DNA from 2 places in the Pseudoclavibacter sp. RFBA6 genome. Region 2 is predicted to be linked to the other one. Evidence: riboswitches for the same ligand, from Rfam matches in the RefSeq annotation. Region 2 holds a riboswitch; the other holds the start of a gene.
What was found. A riboswitch is a leader RNA that binds a small molecule or an ion and turns the genes downstream of it on or off. The one in region 2 is predicted to bind thiamine pyrophosphate.

Region 1: it holds a riboswitch for thiamine pyrophosphate, as region 2 does, so the genes downstream of both, C5C17_RS09590 (ECF transporter S component) here and C5C17_RS14495 (YkoF family thiamine/hydroxymethylpyrimidine-binding protein) in region 2, are expected to answer to the same signal.

The regions. Positions count from the first base shown of each region.
Region 1 is NZ_PSUA01000011.1:226,295-233,249, reverse strand. Features, by position in the region: gene treY (malto-oligosyltrehalose synthase) at 1-126, opposite strand, end outside; gene glgX (glycogen debranching protein GlgX) at 158-2,353, opposite strand; gene C5C17_RS09595 (spore germination protein GerW family protein) at 2,503-2,835, shown strand; TPP riboswitch at 2,860-2,969, shown strand; gene C5C17_RS09590 (ECF transporter S component) at 3,021-3,674, shown strand; gene C5C17_RS09585 (ABC transporter ATP-binding protein) at 3,680-5,206, shown strand; gene C5C17_RS09580 (energy-coupling factor transporter transmembrane protein EcfT) at 5,203-6,057, shown strand; gene C5C17_RS09575 (ATP-binding protein) at 6,054-6,605, shown strand; gene C5C17_RS09570 (hypothetical protein) at 6,629-6,955, opposite strand, start outside.
Region 2 is NZ_PSUA01000013.1:211,997-218,951, reverse strand. Features, by position in the region: gene C5C17_RS14515 (NtaA/DmoA family FMN-dependent monooxygenase) at 1-842, opposite strand, end outside; gene C5C17_RS14510 (energy-coupling factor transporter transmembrane protein EcfT) at 874-1,659, opposite strand; gene C5C17_RS14505 (ABC transporter ATP-binding protein) at 1,656-3,374, opposite strand; gene C5C17_RS14500 (ECF transporter S component) at 3,364-3,954, opposite strand; gene C5C17_RS14495 (YkoF family thiamine/hydroxymethylpyrimidine-binding protein) at 3,951-4,592, opposite strand; TPP riboswitch at 4,620-4,727, opposite strand; gene C5C17_RS14490 (VOC family protein) at 4,753-5,094, opposite strand; gene C5C17_RS14485 (LLM class flavin-dependent oxidoreductase) at 5,217-6,371, shown strand; gene C5C17_RS14480 (NtaA/DmoA family FMN-dependent monooxygenase) at 6,397-6,955, shown strand, end outside.

The DNA.
Region 1 (6,955 bases), on a different contig from region 2:
GTACACCCACCCGACGCCGAGCCGCTCCAGGTAGGGGAGCTGCTCGGCGGCCACGTCGAGGTCGAACTCCGACGTCAGCTGGAAGCGGTAGGTGCTGGATGGGATGCGCATCATGGTCTCCGTCACGGCGGGTGCTACTGAGAGGGGGCGGGCGGCGTCAGCTGCCGAGCGGTGGCCGCGTGATGATCGGGATGGGCGTCGTCATCGCGGCGACCGAGGCGGCGACGGAGTGGTCCGGCTTCTCCTTGAGCTCAGCCTCTCGTAGCACGACCAGCGAGCGCGGTTCGAGGGGGATGGTCGCGCCCGGCTCGATGCCCTCGAGGTCGGTGTGCATGCCGGACGTGTCGATGACGATGTCCCAGTGCGAGGTGATCTCGACGCTCGGGATCGTCGCCTCGACGACGGTCTCGCTGGCGTTGAAGTAGACCATGAAGCTCACATCGGTGATCTCCTCGCCGCGCTCGTCGCGGCCGGCGATGGCGTTGCCGTTCAGGAACATGCCCATCGACTTCACGAACTCGGCGTTCCAGTCTTCGGAGGCCATCTGCGTGCCGTCGGTGGAGAGCCACACGATGTCGGGCAGTGCCGAGCCCTCGGCGCGCTTCTCGACGCGGCCGTTGAAGAACCGGCGGCGTCGGAACGTGGGGTGGTCGGCGCGCAGCTGGGCGACGGCCCGCGTGAACTCGACGAGGGGCTCGTCTGCGTTCTCCCAGTGCACCCAGCTGAGCTCGCTGTCCTGTGCGTACGTGTTGTTGTTGCCGAGCTGGGTGCGGCCCAGCTCGTCACCGTGGAGGAGCATCGGGACACCCTGGCTGAGCAGCATCGTCGCGATGATGTTGCGCTGTTGGCGCGCGCGCATGGCGTTGATCTCGGGGTCGTCCGTCGGGCCTTCGACGCCGAGGTTGTACGAGCGGTTGTGGCTCTCGCCGTCGTTCCCGTCCTCGCCGTTGGCGTCGTTGTGCTTCTCGTTGTAGGAGACGAGGTCGCGCAGTGTGAAGCCGTCGTGCGCCGTGACGAAGTTGATGGATGCGAACGGGCGCCGTCCGGAGTGCTCGTAGAGGTCCGCGGAGCCCGTGATGCGGCTCGCGAACTCACCGAGCGTGGAGGGCTCGCCGCGCCAGAAGTCGCGCACGGTGTCGCGGTACTTGCCGTTCCACTCCGTCCACTGCGGCGGGAAGTTGCCGACCTGGTAGCCACCGGGGCCGACGTCCCACGGCTCGGCGATGAGCTTCACCTGCGAGACCACCGGGTCCTGCTGCACGAGGTCGAAGAAGGTGGAGAGCTTGTCCACGTCGTGGAGTTCGCGGGCGAGGGTGGAGGCGAGGTCGAAGCGGAAGCCGTCGACGTGCATCTCGGTGACCCAGTAGCGCAGCGAGTCCATGATGAGCTGCAGCGAGTGCGGGTGGCGCATGTTGAGCGAGTTGCCGGTGCCCGTGTAGTCCGTGTAGTACCGCTTGTCGTCTTCTTCGAGGCGGTAGTAGGCGGCGTTGTCGATGCCGCGGAAGCTGAGCGTCGGGCCGAGGTGGTTGCCCTCTGCCGTGTGGTTGTAGACCACGTCGAGGATGACCTCGATGCCGTTGGCGTGCAGGGTGCGCACCATGGACTTGAATTCCTGCACCTGCTGCCCTGCCGTCCCCTGGGAGGCGTAGTCGGCGTGCGGGGCGAGGAACGAGATGGTGTTGTAGCCCCAGTAGTTGCGGAGGCCCTTCTCGATGAGGGTGCTGTCCTGCACGAACTGGTGCACGGGCATCAGCTCGATGGCGGTGACGCCGAGCCGCTTGAGGTGCTCGACGATCGCGGGGTGCGCGATGCCGGCGTATGTGCCCCGGATCTCCTCGGGCACATCCGGGTGCAGCTGGGTGAGGCCCTTCACGTGGGCTTCGTAGATGAGGGACTCGTTGTAGGGGATGCCCGGCTTCCGGTCGCCAGCCCAGTCGAAGTAGGGGTTGATGACGACGCCCTTCATCATGTGGGGCGCGGAGTCGAGGTCGTTGAACGAGTCGGGGTCACCGAAGTTGTAGCTGAACAGCGACTGGTCCCAGTCGATGTCTCCGGTCGTGGCCTTCGCGTAGGGGTCGAGGAGGAGCTTCGCGGGGTTGCAGCGGCTGCCGCTCGCGGGGTCGTAGTCGCCGTGCATGCGGTAGCCGTACTGCTGGCCCGGCTGGACGTGGGGCAGGTAGGCGTGCCAGACGTGCGCGTCCCGCTCGTGGAGCCTCACTCGCTCCTCGTTGCCGTCGTCGTCGAAGAGGCAGAGCTCGACCTTGTGGGCGGCTTCGCTGAAGATCGCGAAGTTCGTGCCACTTCCGTCGAACGTCGCTCCGAGGGGGTAGGCATTTCCGGGCCACGTTTTCATGCACGCTCCTATTGCTTCATCTTGCTTCGCCGAAGAACATCGCGTGTGGATGCAGGCACTAAAGCTACCAAAGGGTGGGAGCGCTCTCGCCCGCCAGCACACAGGAGTTCTCCTGGTTGGCAGGCATGTCGACGACCTACGCTGGCCGCATGACGAACCTCACGCAGAACCTCACCGATTCCGTCAAGAAGCTCGGCGTCACGCTCGCCTACGGCGAGAAGGTGGAGCTTGGCAAGGCCACCATCCTTCCCGTCGCCCTCGTCTCGTACGGCTACGGCGGCGGCGAGAGCAACGAGGAGGGACAGGAGAACTCGTCCGGCGGTGGCGGTGGCGGCATGGCGGTCCCCGTCGGCGCGTACGTCGATGACGAGTTCGGCACGAGCTTCCGCCCGAACATCATCACGCTGCTCGTCGTCTCGATTCCACTGGTGTGGACGGTCGGGCACGCGCTTCCGCGTCTCATCAAGGCGCTCAAGAAGTAGCTCGGGGCGCGGTTCGGCCTATACTCGAGGTGTTCACGGGAGTCCGGTAGTCCGGGCTGAGAGGAAGGCACAAGCCTTCGACCGTCAAACCTGATCTGGGTAATGCCAGCGCAGGGAGGCACATCTCCGAGCAGAGCCACCCCAGGTTCTGCGCCCGTGCACTTTCACTCGAAAGGGCACACCGCATGACAACTTCTTCAACTCCATCTCGAACCTCCTCGACGCAGGGGCCGGCTCAGGCGAGGTCGCCGAAGAGCCGCTTCCGCTGGCGGGTCATCGACATCGTCACGGCGGCCGTTCTCGGCGTCGCGACGGGGCTCATCTTCATCGTCTGGAACAGCGTGGGCTACGCGTGGTTCACGGTCATGGATGCGTTCACGCCGGGTGTCGGCGGTATCGCCGTCGGTATCTGGCTGCTCGGCGGAGTGCTGGGCGGGCTGATCATTCGCAAGCCCGGCGCTGCGCTCTTCGTCGAGGTGCTCGCGGCGAGCGTCTCGATGCTGCTCGGCAGCCAGTGGTCGATCGAGACCGTGTACTCGGGTATCGCGCAGGGTCTCGGCGCCGAGCTCATCTTCCTGCTGTTCTTCTACAAGCGCTTCGGCCTCGGCGTCGCGATGCTGGCAGGGGCTGGGGCTGCGGTCGCGGCGTGGACGCTCGAACTCTTTCTCAGCGCGAACATCGAGAAGGGTCCGGAGTTCCTCACCATCTACCTCGTCTCGATCGTCCTCTCGGGTGCCGTGCTCGCTGGCGTCGTCGGTTGGCTCCTGACGCGCGCGCTCGCGGCGACCGGTGCACTGAACCGCTTCGGTGCGGGTAGAAGCTCGAAGCGAATCGGCTAGCGCTCGTGGGCGCGAGAGTCGAGGCGAGGGGGTGGGGCTGGCGCCACGCCGACCGGGCGAAGCTGGCCGTCGCCGAGCTCGACCTGACGATCGAGCCCGGCGAGGCTGTGCTGCTGCTTGGGCCGTCGGGGGCTGGCAAGTCCACGCTCCTGGCCGCCCTGGCGGGGGTGCTCGGCGATCACGAGGATGACGGGCAGGAGCTCGGCTCACTGCTTGTCGATGGCAAGCACCCGAGCGATGCACGCGGCACGGTCGGTCTTGTCCTGCAGGACCCGCAGGCGAACACGGTGCTCGCCCGTATCGGCGACGACGTCGCGTTCGGCTGCGAGAACCTCGGCGTCCCACGGGCGGAGACGTGGGCGCGGGTGCGCGAGGCGCTCGATGCCGTCGGGCTGCGGATGCCCCTCGATCGGTCGACGGCTCAGCTGTCCGGCGGCGAGCGTCAGCGGCTCGCGATCGCGGGGGTCCTCGCCATGCGCCCCGACCTCATCCTGCTGGACGAGCCGACCGCGAACCTCGACCCGGCCGGCGTGGACGAGGTGCGCGAGGCGGTGGTCCGCGCCGCGGAGGCGTCCGGCGCGACGCTCATCGTCATCGAGCACCGGGTGGACGTGTGGCGCTCGAGCGTCGACCGGGTCGTCGTGCTCGGGGGCGAGCAGCATCTCCTCGCCGACGGTACCCCTGACCTGGTCCTCGAGCAGCACCGCGAGTCGCTGCTCGCCGCCGGCGTGTGGATCGGCGGCCACGAACCGCACGTGCCGCGTGCCCTTCTCTCGCCTGGGGAGGAGCTGCTGATCGCCGACGGGCTCGGCTTCGGTCGGGCTGACCATGCCCTGCACACGCAGTTGTCGGCGACCCTGCGCGCGGGGGAGTCGACGGTTGTGCTGGGCCCCAATGGGGCGGGGAAGACGACGCTCGCGCTCACGCTCGCCGGACTGCTCACGCCCGTGGAGGGCGAGGTGCGAGCGACGCAGGCGCTCCGGGATGCGGGCGATGACGCGGGTGCGCGCCGCGGCGGCTGGGGGCTCGGCCGCTTCCGTACGGCTCCTCCGGCGGGCCCGCATCCGTCCGCCTGGCGTTCACGGCAGCTCCTGACGCGCATCGGCACCGTCTTCCAGCAGCCCGAGCACCAGTTCGTCGCGGGGACCGTGCGCCGCGAGCTGGAAGTCGGCCCGGATGCGGCGGGCCGAGGCAAGCGCGAGACGAGCCAGCGCGTCGACGAGCTCCTCGCCGCGCTGCGCCTCACCCACCTCGCGGAAGCGCACCCCTTCACGCTCTCCGGCGGCGAGCAGCGCCGCCTCTCGGTCGCGACGGTGCTCGCGACGGCGCCTCGGATCCTCATCTTCGACGAGCCCACCTTCGGGCAGGACCGCAGGACGTGGACGGAACTCGTCGCCATCATGGCTCGCCTCGTCGCCGAAGGGCACGCGCTGGTCTCCGTGACCCACGACGAACAGCTCGTGCGCGTGCTCGGCGACCAGTGCATCCGCATCGGCGCGCACGACCGCAAGGACGCGAAGGTGCCTGCATGAGCGGCGGCATCGCCCCGGCGGGCGCTCAGCCGGCGAGGTCGGTGCCGGTTGACAGCGACGGCGTGCCGCTCGAGGTGCTGCCCGTCGGCGGCAGGTTCCTCGACCGCGTCAACCCCGTCACGCCATTCCTCGCCGCCGTGCTGTACTCGATTCCGCTGCTCACGACGCTGGACATCGTCTCGGCGCTGGTCGCCCTCGTGCTCGCGATGATCGCCTTCGGGGTCGCCGGCGTGCGACCCGTGGAGATCCTGCGCTCGAGCTGGATCCTGCTCATCGCGGCGCCCGTCTCGGCCACGAGCATGCTGCTGTACGCGAAGCCGGGAGGCGAGAGCTACGGGCAGTTCCTGTACGCCAACATCACCGACAACTCCATCCAGCTCGCCATCGCCGTCGGCGTGCGCGTCCTCGCGATCGGCGTGCCGACCCTCGTCGCGTTGAGCCGCATCGACCCGACGCGGCTTGCCGACGGGCTCGCCCAGGTCGCGCACCTGCCAGCGAGGTTCGTCGTCTCAGCGCTCGCCGGAATTCGCCTGTTCGCGGTGTTCCGTGACGACTGGACGGCCATGAGCCAGGCCAGGCGCGCTCGCGGACTGGGCGACTCGGGGGCCGTCCGCCGGCTGATGACGATGGCCTTCGCCCTGCTCGCGCTCGCGATCAGGCGGGCGGGGACGCTCGCCACCGTCATGGAGGCGCGCGGTTTTGGGGCAGAAGACGTGGCACGCACCTGGGCGCGGCCATCGAGGCTCGGCTGGCGTGACCTCGTGCTGGTGCTCGCCGCCGTGGGCATTGCCGGGGTCGCCGTCGCGGTGGCAGTCGCGCTGGGCTCGTACCGGCTGGTGGGGAGCGCGTGAGGGCGGCAGCGCTGCTCGACCGGGTGCTCGCCGACGCGGGTGGCAGGCGGCCGGTGGTCCTCATCGACGGCGGTTCGGGCTCGGGGAAGACGACGCTCGCGGGTGAACTGCTCCACGAGTTCCGAGCGCGCGGATTCGGTGGCGCGCAGCTGGTGTCACTCGACGACGCCTACCCGGGCTGGGGAGGCCTCGCCGCCGCATCGCAGGCGGTGCACCGAAACATGCTGGGCAGCGCGCATCCCGGGTACGAGAGCTGGGATTGGGCGGCGGCTGAGCCCGGCCCGTGGCGGGATATCGACGCGACGTCGCCGCTCATCGTCGAGGGATGCGGGGCCCTGTCGCGCGAGAGTGCGCCGCTCGCGACCACCAGCGTCTGGATCGAGCTCGACGAGGCGCATCGGAAGCCGCGCGCGCTGTCCCGGCCCGGCGATATCGGCGTCTTCGAGGAGTTCTGGGAGATGTGGGGCGCGCAGGAGAGGGAGCACTGGCGACGCAATGCGCCGTTCCTGCTCGCCGACGTCGTCATCGAGGTCGCGCCCGACGCCTGAAGCCCCGTCGACGCGGAGCCGTTTCAGCCCGCGCTGCGGCCAGTCGCGTTCGTCTTGTTCTGCCGCCGCGCGCGCACGTAGCGCACCGTGAGAATCACGGCCAGGGCGAGCCCGACGACCGCCACGAGGAGCCACGCACTGCCGGTGATGAGGCCGTGGACGGCGTCGTCGTAGCTGATGCCGGTGCCCGGACCGGCATCAAGCGAGAGGTCGGTCCCGATGCCGTCGGCGGTCGCCCGGAACAGCATCCCGACCAGGGCCCCGATGCCCGTTGAGAACGGGATCGCGAGTCCCCAGCCCCACAGCACAGAGCTGAAGGTCGGGCCGGAGGCGGCGAGCGGGCGGCGTGC
Region 2 (6,955 bases):
GCATCGATCATCGTCGATCCGGCGACGGGTTGGATGGCCGCGCATACTCGCAGCTCGTCAGGGTCGCGCCCGGCCGAGCGTGCGCGCTCTCGCAGCTCCGCCCTGATCGCGCGAGTGCCCTCGATTCCGTCGGCCGCCACGAAGACCAGCTCGGCCCACTTCGCCGCGAACTCCATCCCACGAGGGGAGGCCCCGGCCTGCATGAGCACCGGATGCCCCTGCGGGCTCCTCGGCAGGCTCAGCGGGCCGGGAGGTGCGGCGCGCTCGCGTGGGGCTGGGGTGCGCGCGACGCGGCAGGGGTCCGCGAACAGGCCCGTCCGCTCGTCCCGCACCAGCGCGCCAGGTGCCCAGGTCCTCATGAGCTCGAGCACCTGGCTGACGACCCGGTCGGCTCGGTCGTAGCGCTGCGCCTTCGGCGGGATGCGCTCGAGGCCCATGTTGCGTGCCTCGGCGTCGGTCGTGGAGGTCACGATGTTCCAGGCCACTCGCCCTTCCGAGAGATGGTCGAGGCTCGCGAGCGTTCGCGCGATGACGTACGGCGGCAGGAACGACGTCGAGACAGTCGCGCCCAACCCGATTCGAGAAGTGGCACCGGCGACCACGCTCAGCACCGTGAGGGGATCGAGGGTCACCGCCCCCTTGCCGCCGCTTGCGAGTGTCGTCGCCACGTCGCCGAGCGCGTCCTCTGGCACGGCGAGCGCGTCCGGGAGGAACATCAGGTCGAAGCCGCCTCGCTCGAGCAGGCGTGCGATGTCCACGTACGAGCGCGCGCGCAGCCAGTCGCGGCCGGAATCGGGGTGCCGCCAGGCAGCGGCGTAGCGGTGCGTGGGCGGATTCACCATGCCGACGAGCGTGAGCTGGCGACGCGTCCGCTCAGACAAGCGACAGTCCCGTTCCCGCGGCCGCGCCGGCCGCCGCCGTGAGCGTGAACGCCGTGAGGACGATGCCGGCGAGGGCGGCGTCTCGCGCATCCAACGCGACAGGGCGCCACACCGTGCGAGGGCCCGCGCCGAGTCCTCTCGACTCGAGTGCCTGTGCGATCCGCTCGCCTGACCGGATCGAGACGACCAGCAGCGCGAAGGCCGCCGAGCCGAATCCCGTGGGGCCTGTTCGGGGCATGCCGTCCCGTCCGAGGGGTGCCCGCACGGCCTGCGCGGCGCGGATGCTCAGCCATTCGCTCGGCAGCAGCTGCAGGAGTCGGAACCCGGCGAGCAGGGCGTACGCGAATCGCGGGCTGAGCATCGCGTGCTGGGTGAGGCTCGTCATGAGCTCGCGAGGCGGGGTGCTCGCGATGAACGCGATCGAGAGCATGCCGATCACGGTGGTGCGGAGGGCGAGCGCGACGCCGATGGCGAGGCCTTCGCTGGTGAGCCGAACGGGTAGATCGGGGAGGAGCTCCGTCCCTGGACGGCTGAGGGCGTTGACGGTGACGAGACCGACGCCGAACGCCACGAAGGGCACGGATGCGGCGAGCAGCTGCAGCGGCCCGAGCCGCGTCGTCGTGAGCACGGCGACGACGGCGAGCATCGTCAGCACGCCGAGCGTCACCGGGTTGAGGACGAACAGCGTCGCGAGGGAGCAGGCGAACAGCACCGCGAGCTTCACGGTCGGGTTGCGGCGCTCCAGGTACCGGCCCGCTGGCCGAGTCGTCCCGCTCACGCGGCCACCTGCACGGCGGCTTCGTCGAGCCTGCGGAGGATCCGCCGCGCGTGCGCTTCCGGGAGATCCTGCTGGACGAGCCAGGCGAGCAGCGGTGTGCGCTCGAGGCCCGCAGCTTCCAGGAGCGCGGGGTCGCGCAGCAGCTCGAACGGCGTCGTGTCGGCGAGGAGTCCGCCGTCGCCGAGCACGAGCACGCGGTGGGCATGCGCGCACACGGCCCGAAGCTCGTGGCTCGAGAAGAGCACGCCGCATCCGGACGCCGCCGTGCGCTCGAGCTCGCGCATGGCCGCGATGCTCGAGCGCCGGTCGAGGCCGAACCCCGGTTCGTCGGCGAGGAGGAACGGCCGGTCGTGCGCGAGCATGGCCGCGATGCTGAGCCGCCGCTGCTGCCCGCCGGAGAGCCGGTAGGGGTTGTGGTCGAGGTAGTGAGCGAGGTCGAAGCGCTCGACGAGCTCGCTGACGCGTTCGGTGTCGCCGGGCCCGAGCCCGTGCTCCATCTCCCGCCGGAGCGTGGTCTGCGCGAACTGGTGCTCGGGGTTCTGGAAGATGAGGCCGGGGCGCGGGCCGTGGATGGTCCCGCCAGCCGGTCGTGCCAGGCCGGCGAGGGTGCGCAGCAGGCTCGATTTGCCGCATCCGTTGCGCCCGAGGAGCGCCACGACCTCGCCCGCGCGGAGTTCGAAGCTCACGTCGCGGAGCACGGCGCCGCTCCCAGCTGCGGCCGCGGCAGCAGTGCGCCTCCGCCTCGGCGCCCCTCCTGCGACGACGTCGAGCGACTCCACGCGCAGGGAAGGACCGCAGGCCGCGCTCGATCCTGGGGGCGTGGTGGTCGGGGGTGGTGCGCCTTCCCCGAGCGTGGCTACCGCTCCGGCCACGGCCCTGTTCCGGAGACCGCCGCTCAGCCCTGTCGTGGCGGTGAGCTCAGCTTCGAGCGGCAGCCAGCATCCGGACTCCTGGAGTTCGGCCGCGTTGTCGAGCAGCACCTGGGCAGTGGCTCCGTCGTGGGCGATGACCCCGCCGCGGCCGACGACCACCGTGCGAGCGGGCAGACCCGCGATGCCGCGAGCCCCCGCGAACTCGTCGAGGCGGTGCTCGACGAGCACGACCGTCGATGCCTGCGCGGACGCGGCGTCGATGGCTCGGCGGACGGATGCGATGCCCTCCGGGTCGAGCATGGACGTGGGTTCGTCGAGCACGAGCACCCTGGGCCGGGTGACGACGGCCGCGGCGAGCGCCACCCGCTGCGTCTCCCCGCCGGAGAGCGTCGCCGACCGCCGGCCGGCCAGCGAGGTGGCTCCGACGAGCTCGAGCGCCGCCTTCACGGCAGGCCCGATCGACGGCCGCGGCCACGCATGGTTCTCGAGCGGGAAGGCGACCTCGTCAGCCACGTCGGGGAGGCACACCGACGAGGCCGGGTTCTGCGCCACGACGGACAGGTTCCGCGAGATCCTCGGCACGTCGTGCTCCTGCGTGTCCAGGCCGCAGACGCGCATGGTCCCGCTCACCTGGGCTGGCACGGCGTGGGGGATGACCCCGCTCAGCGCCTGCAGCAGCGTCGACTTCCCGGAACCGGACGGCCCGATGACCAGCACGTGCTCACCCGGCGCGACCCGCAGGTCCACCGGCCCGAGCCCGTCGCCCGAGGAGTGGATCACCTCGAAGTCGTGTGCCTCGATATCGAGTCCGGAGCTCTCCGTGGGCGAGGCGTCAGGCCGCACGGCGCACGGCCACGGGCTTCGTGTCCTGCACGATCGCGAAGTTGTCGAGCACGCCCGTGCGCACGAGCGAGTCGACGAGGAGCTTCGCGAGGAGCCCGCCGAGGATGATGCCGGACGCGAGCTGGATGCCGAAGCGCAGGAAGAGGATCTCCTGCCCGTACCAGCCTGAGCGGAACGCCGAGTAGAAGAACACGAGGCCAGCACCGAGCGCCCCGGAGATGGCGTACCGCAGCCAGCCGTACTTCTTGTACCGGCCGATCGCGAACGGCAGCTCGCTGCCGATGCCCTGCAGCGCGGCCGCGACGAACAGCAGCGGGCCGACCGCCGAGCCGAGGAACACGACCTCGATGACCGAGGCGAGCACTTCAGCGATCACGCCGACGAACGGCCGCCGGATGATGGCGATCGCGATGGGCGCGACCAGCAGCCAGCCGCCGAAGAGGAAGTGCTGGGCGAGGTCGCCCGCAGGCCCCATCGCGATCGAGAGCGCCGTCCAGGCCTGCACCAGCGCCCAGTAGAGGAAGCCGAAGACCGTGCCGAGCACGACCATGAGCACGATGTCGCGCAGCTTGAGGCTCATGCGTGCGCTCCCGTCTCCGCGCCCGCCGCGTGGCTTGGGCTGTTGAGCGAGACCGTGAGGTGACTCGTGACGTGCTGCACGTGCGCGCCGACCCCAGCCCAGGCCGCGACGACGGTCTCCAGGACCCGGCCGAGGTCCCCGCTGAGCTTCGTGACGAAATGCTCGGACGCCACGAAGGTGCCGCTCGCCTTCGCCGTCTCGATGGCGGCGTAGATCTCCCGCATGTGGTCGGGCGTCCGCTCGTCCGATCCGACGTCCTCGAGCGGGTAGAGCGCCCATTCTGCGCTCGCGAAGCTCCCAGTGTGGCGACCGCGGGGCGCATCCACCCGCCGAGGGCCCGCCCCGCCCGGCAGCTCGCAGATCGCCTCACCCGGGCAGCCGCGAGAGAGCAGCACCTGGACGGAGGCGTGCAGTCCGGTCGCCGCCACGTGCTGCGTGAGGTCGGTGAGCCAGCGCAACAGCGCCTGCTCGTCGCCGCCCGCGTACGTGCTGACGTCACCCGTCTCGAGGATCAGCCCCGTGGAATCGGCGGCGTGCACCGCAGCGAGGATCACCTCGACGTAGCGGTCGGACATGACCGAGAGGGTGACCCTCGCCCCCACCCCGAATGCGAGTGGGTCTCGAGTGATGGATTCCATGTGCGTGCCTTCCGTCGGAGCGTGACGGCACGGGTGAGTCGACTCCCTTCGCTGGCATTACCCAGATCAGGTTCAACGGTCGGAGTTCGAGTACTCCCTCTCAGCCCGACTCATCGGGCTCCCGTGCACGGCCACACTGTAGCCCCGACGGTGCGCGCGGCTAGCTCGAGGCGCCCGTGAAGACGACGTGATTGCCCTCCGGGTCGAGCACCTGGAGGATCTGGAAGTGAATCGCGTCTTCGATCCCGCCGTGCTCGATCTTCGCCGCGTCGAGCCGCCTGGCGACACTCTCGAGGTCGTCATCGTTGAAGACCACGGTGGATTTTCCAGAGCGACTCGAGTCGGCCCACAGCTGGAGGCCGGCCTCGCTTGTGAAGTGCCACTCCAGGAGGCCCGGCATCGGATTCTCGTCAGGACCCCGTCCGAAGAGCCTGCCGTAATATTCCGTAGCCTGAGCCAGGTCCGACACGGTGATCTGCGCGAGTACGCCCTTGATAGCCATGCGTCCCAGCATGCGCGACAAGGGTGCGAGGACCCTCAACGAACATGTCCCCGCGTTTCGACGCGTAACGGGCCGCGACGGGCGCCGTGGACCGAACTCGGGGCGCGGCCTAGCGTCGCACCATGACGAACCCCAACCGAATCCACCTCGGCGTCGCACTCGATGGCGCCGGCATCCACCCGGCGGCCTGGCGGGAGCCGAGCGCTCGCCCAGACGAGCTCTTCACGCCCGAATACTGGGTGGGGCTCGTGCAGCTCGCCGAGCAGGGCCTCCTCGATTTCGTCACCATCGAGGACTCGCTCGCGCTCCAGAGCGGCGAGTTCCTCCGCCAGGACAACCGGACCGACGAGGTCAGGGGTCGCCTGGACGCGCTCCTCATCGCCTCCCGCGTCTCGCCCGTCACGGAGCACATCGGCCTCATCCCGACTGTCACGACGACGCACACCGAGCCCTTCCACGTCTCGAAGGCCGTCGCAACCCTCGACTACACGAGCCTGGGCCGCGCGGGCTGGCAGGCCCGTGTCTCGCCCGGTGCGGAGCACTCGCACTTCGGTCGTCGGGATGCGCCGCTCGTCGGCGAGCTCTTCGCGGAGGCCAACGACTTCGTCGAGGTCGTGCGCAGGCTCTGGGACAGCTGGGAGGATGACGCCGAGATCCGCGACGCCTCCACCGACCGGTTCCTCGACGCGGCGAAAGTGCACCGCATCGAGTTCGAGGGCAAGTGGTTCAGCGTGCGCGGACCGTCGATCACGCCCCGGCCCCCGCAGGGGCAGCCGGTTGTCGCCGCGCTCGGCCACGCGGAGGTGCCGTACGAGTTCGCGGCAGCCAGCGCCGACCTGCTCTTCGTGACGCCGACCGACGTCGCCTCGGCCGTGCGCATCCTGAGCGAGGTGCGGGCCGCAGAGAAGAAGGTCGAGCGGGACGGCGAGCTGTCGGTGTTCGTCGACCTCGCCGTGTTCCTCGACGGGCCGGAGGAGACGGGGTCCGCCCGCCTCAACCGCCTCAACGCGAAGGGGCGCGCGCTCGGAGAGCCACCGGCGGTGTTCGCGGGCTCAGCCGAGGAGCTCGTCGAGCACTTCGAGACGCTCGCCGGCCTCGGCTACGACGGCTTCCGCCTGCACCCTGGCGTCGTGACCGACGACCTGCCGCGCATCGTCGCCGACGTCGTCCCGCTCCTGCAGCGCAAGGGCCTCTTCCGGGAGAGCTACGAGCAACGCACCCTGCGCGGCCTCCTCGGCCTCGAGACCACCGTGCCCAACCGCTACGCCGCCATCTAGACCCGAACCGGATCAGGAGATCACCATGACGAAGAAGCAGATCATCCTCGCGGCCTACGTCGGCGGGGTCAACGAGCACACGCTCTGGGAGCACCCGGAGGCGGGCAGCCAGATCGAGTTCTCCACGTTCAAGCGCGTGGCGAAGAAGGCCGAGGCCGGGAAGTTCGACTACTTCTTCCTCGCCGAGGGCCTCGCGCTGCGCTCGCGGCTCGGCGAGATCTTCGACCACGACATCTCGGGGCGGCCGGACACCATCCCGGTCCTCGCCGCCATCGCGGCCGTGACCGAGCACATCGGCCTCGTCGGGACCATCAACGCCACCTTCAACGAGCCGTACGAGCTCGCTCGCCAGTTCGCGAGCCTCGACCACCTCTCCGGTGGACGTGCCGGCTGGAACGTCGTGACGTCGTTCGACGCGTTCACGGGCGCGAACTTCCGCCGCGGGGGCTTCCTGCCGCACGCGGAGCGCTACGAGCGGGCCGAGCAGACCGTCAGCACCGTCCGGGAGCTGTGGGACTCCTGGTCGGCGGATGCGATCGTCGCGGATAAGGAGACCGGGCAGTTCCTCGACTCCGCCGACGAGG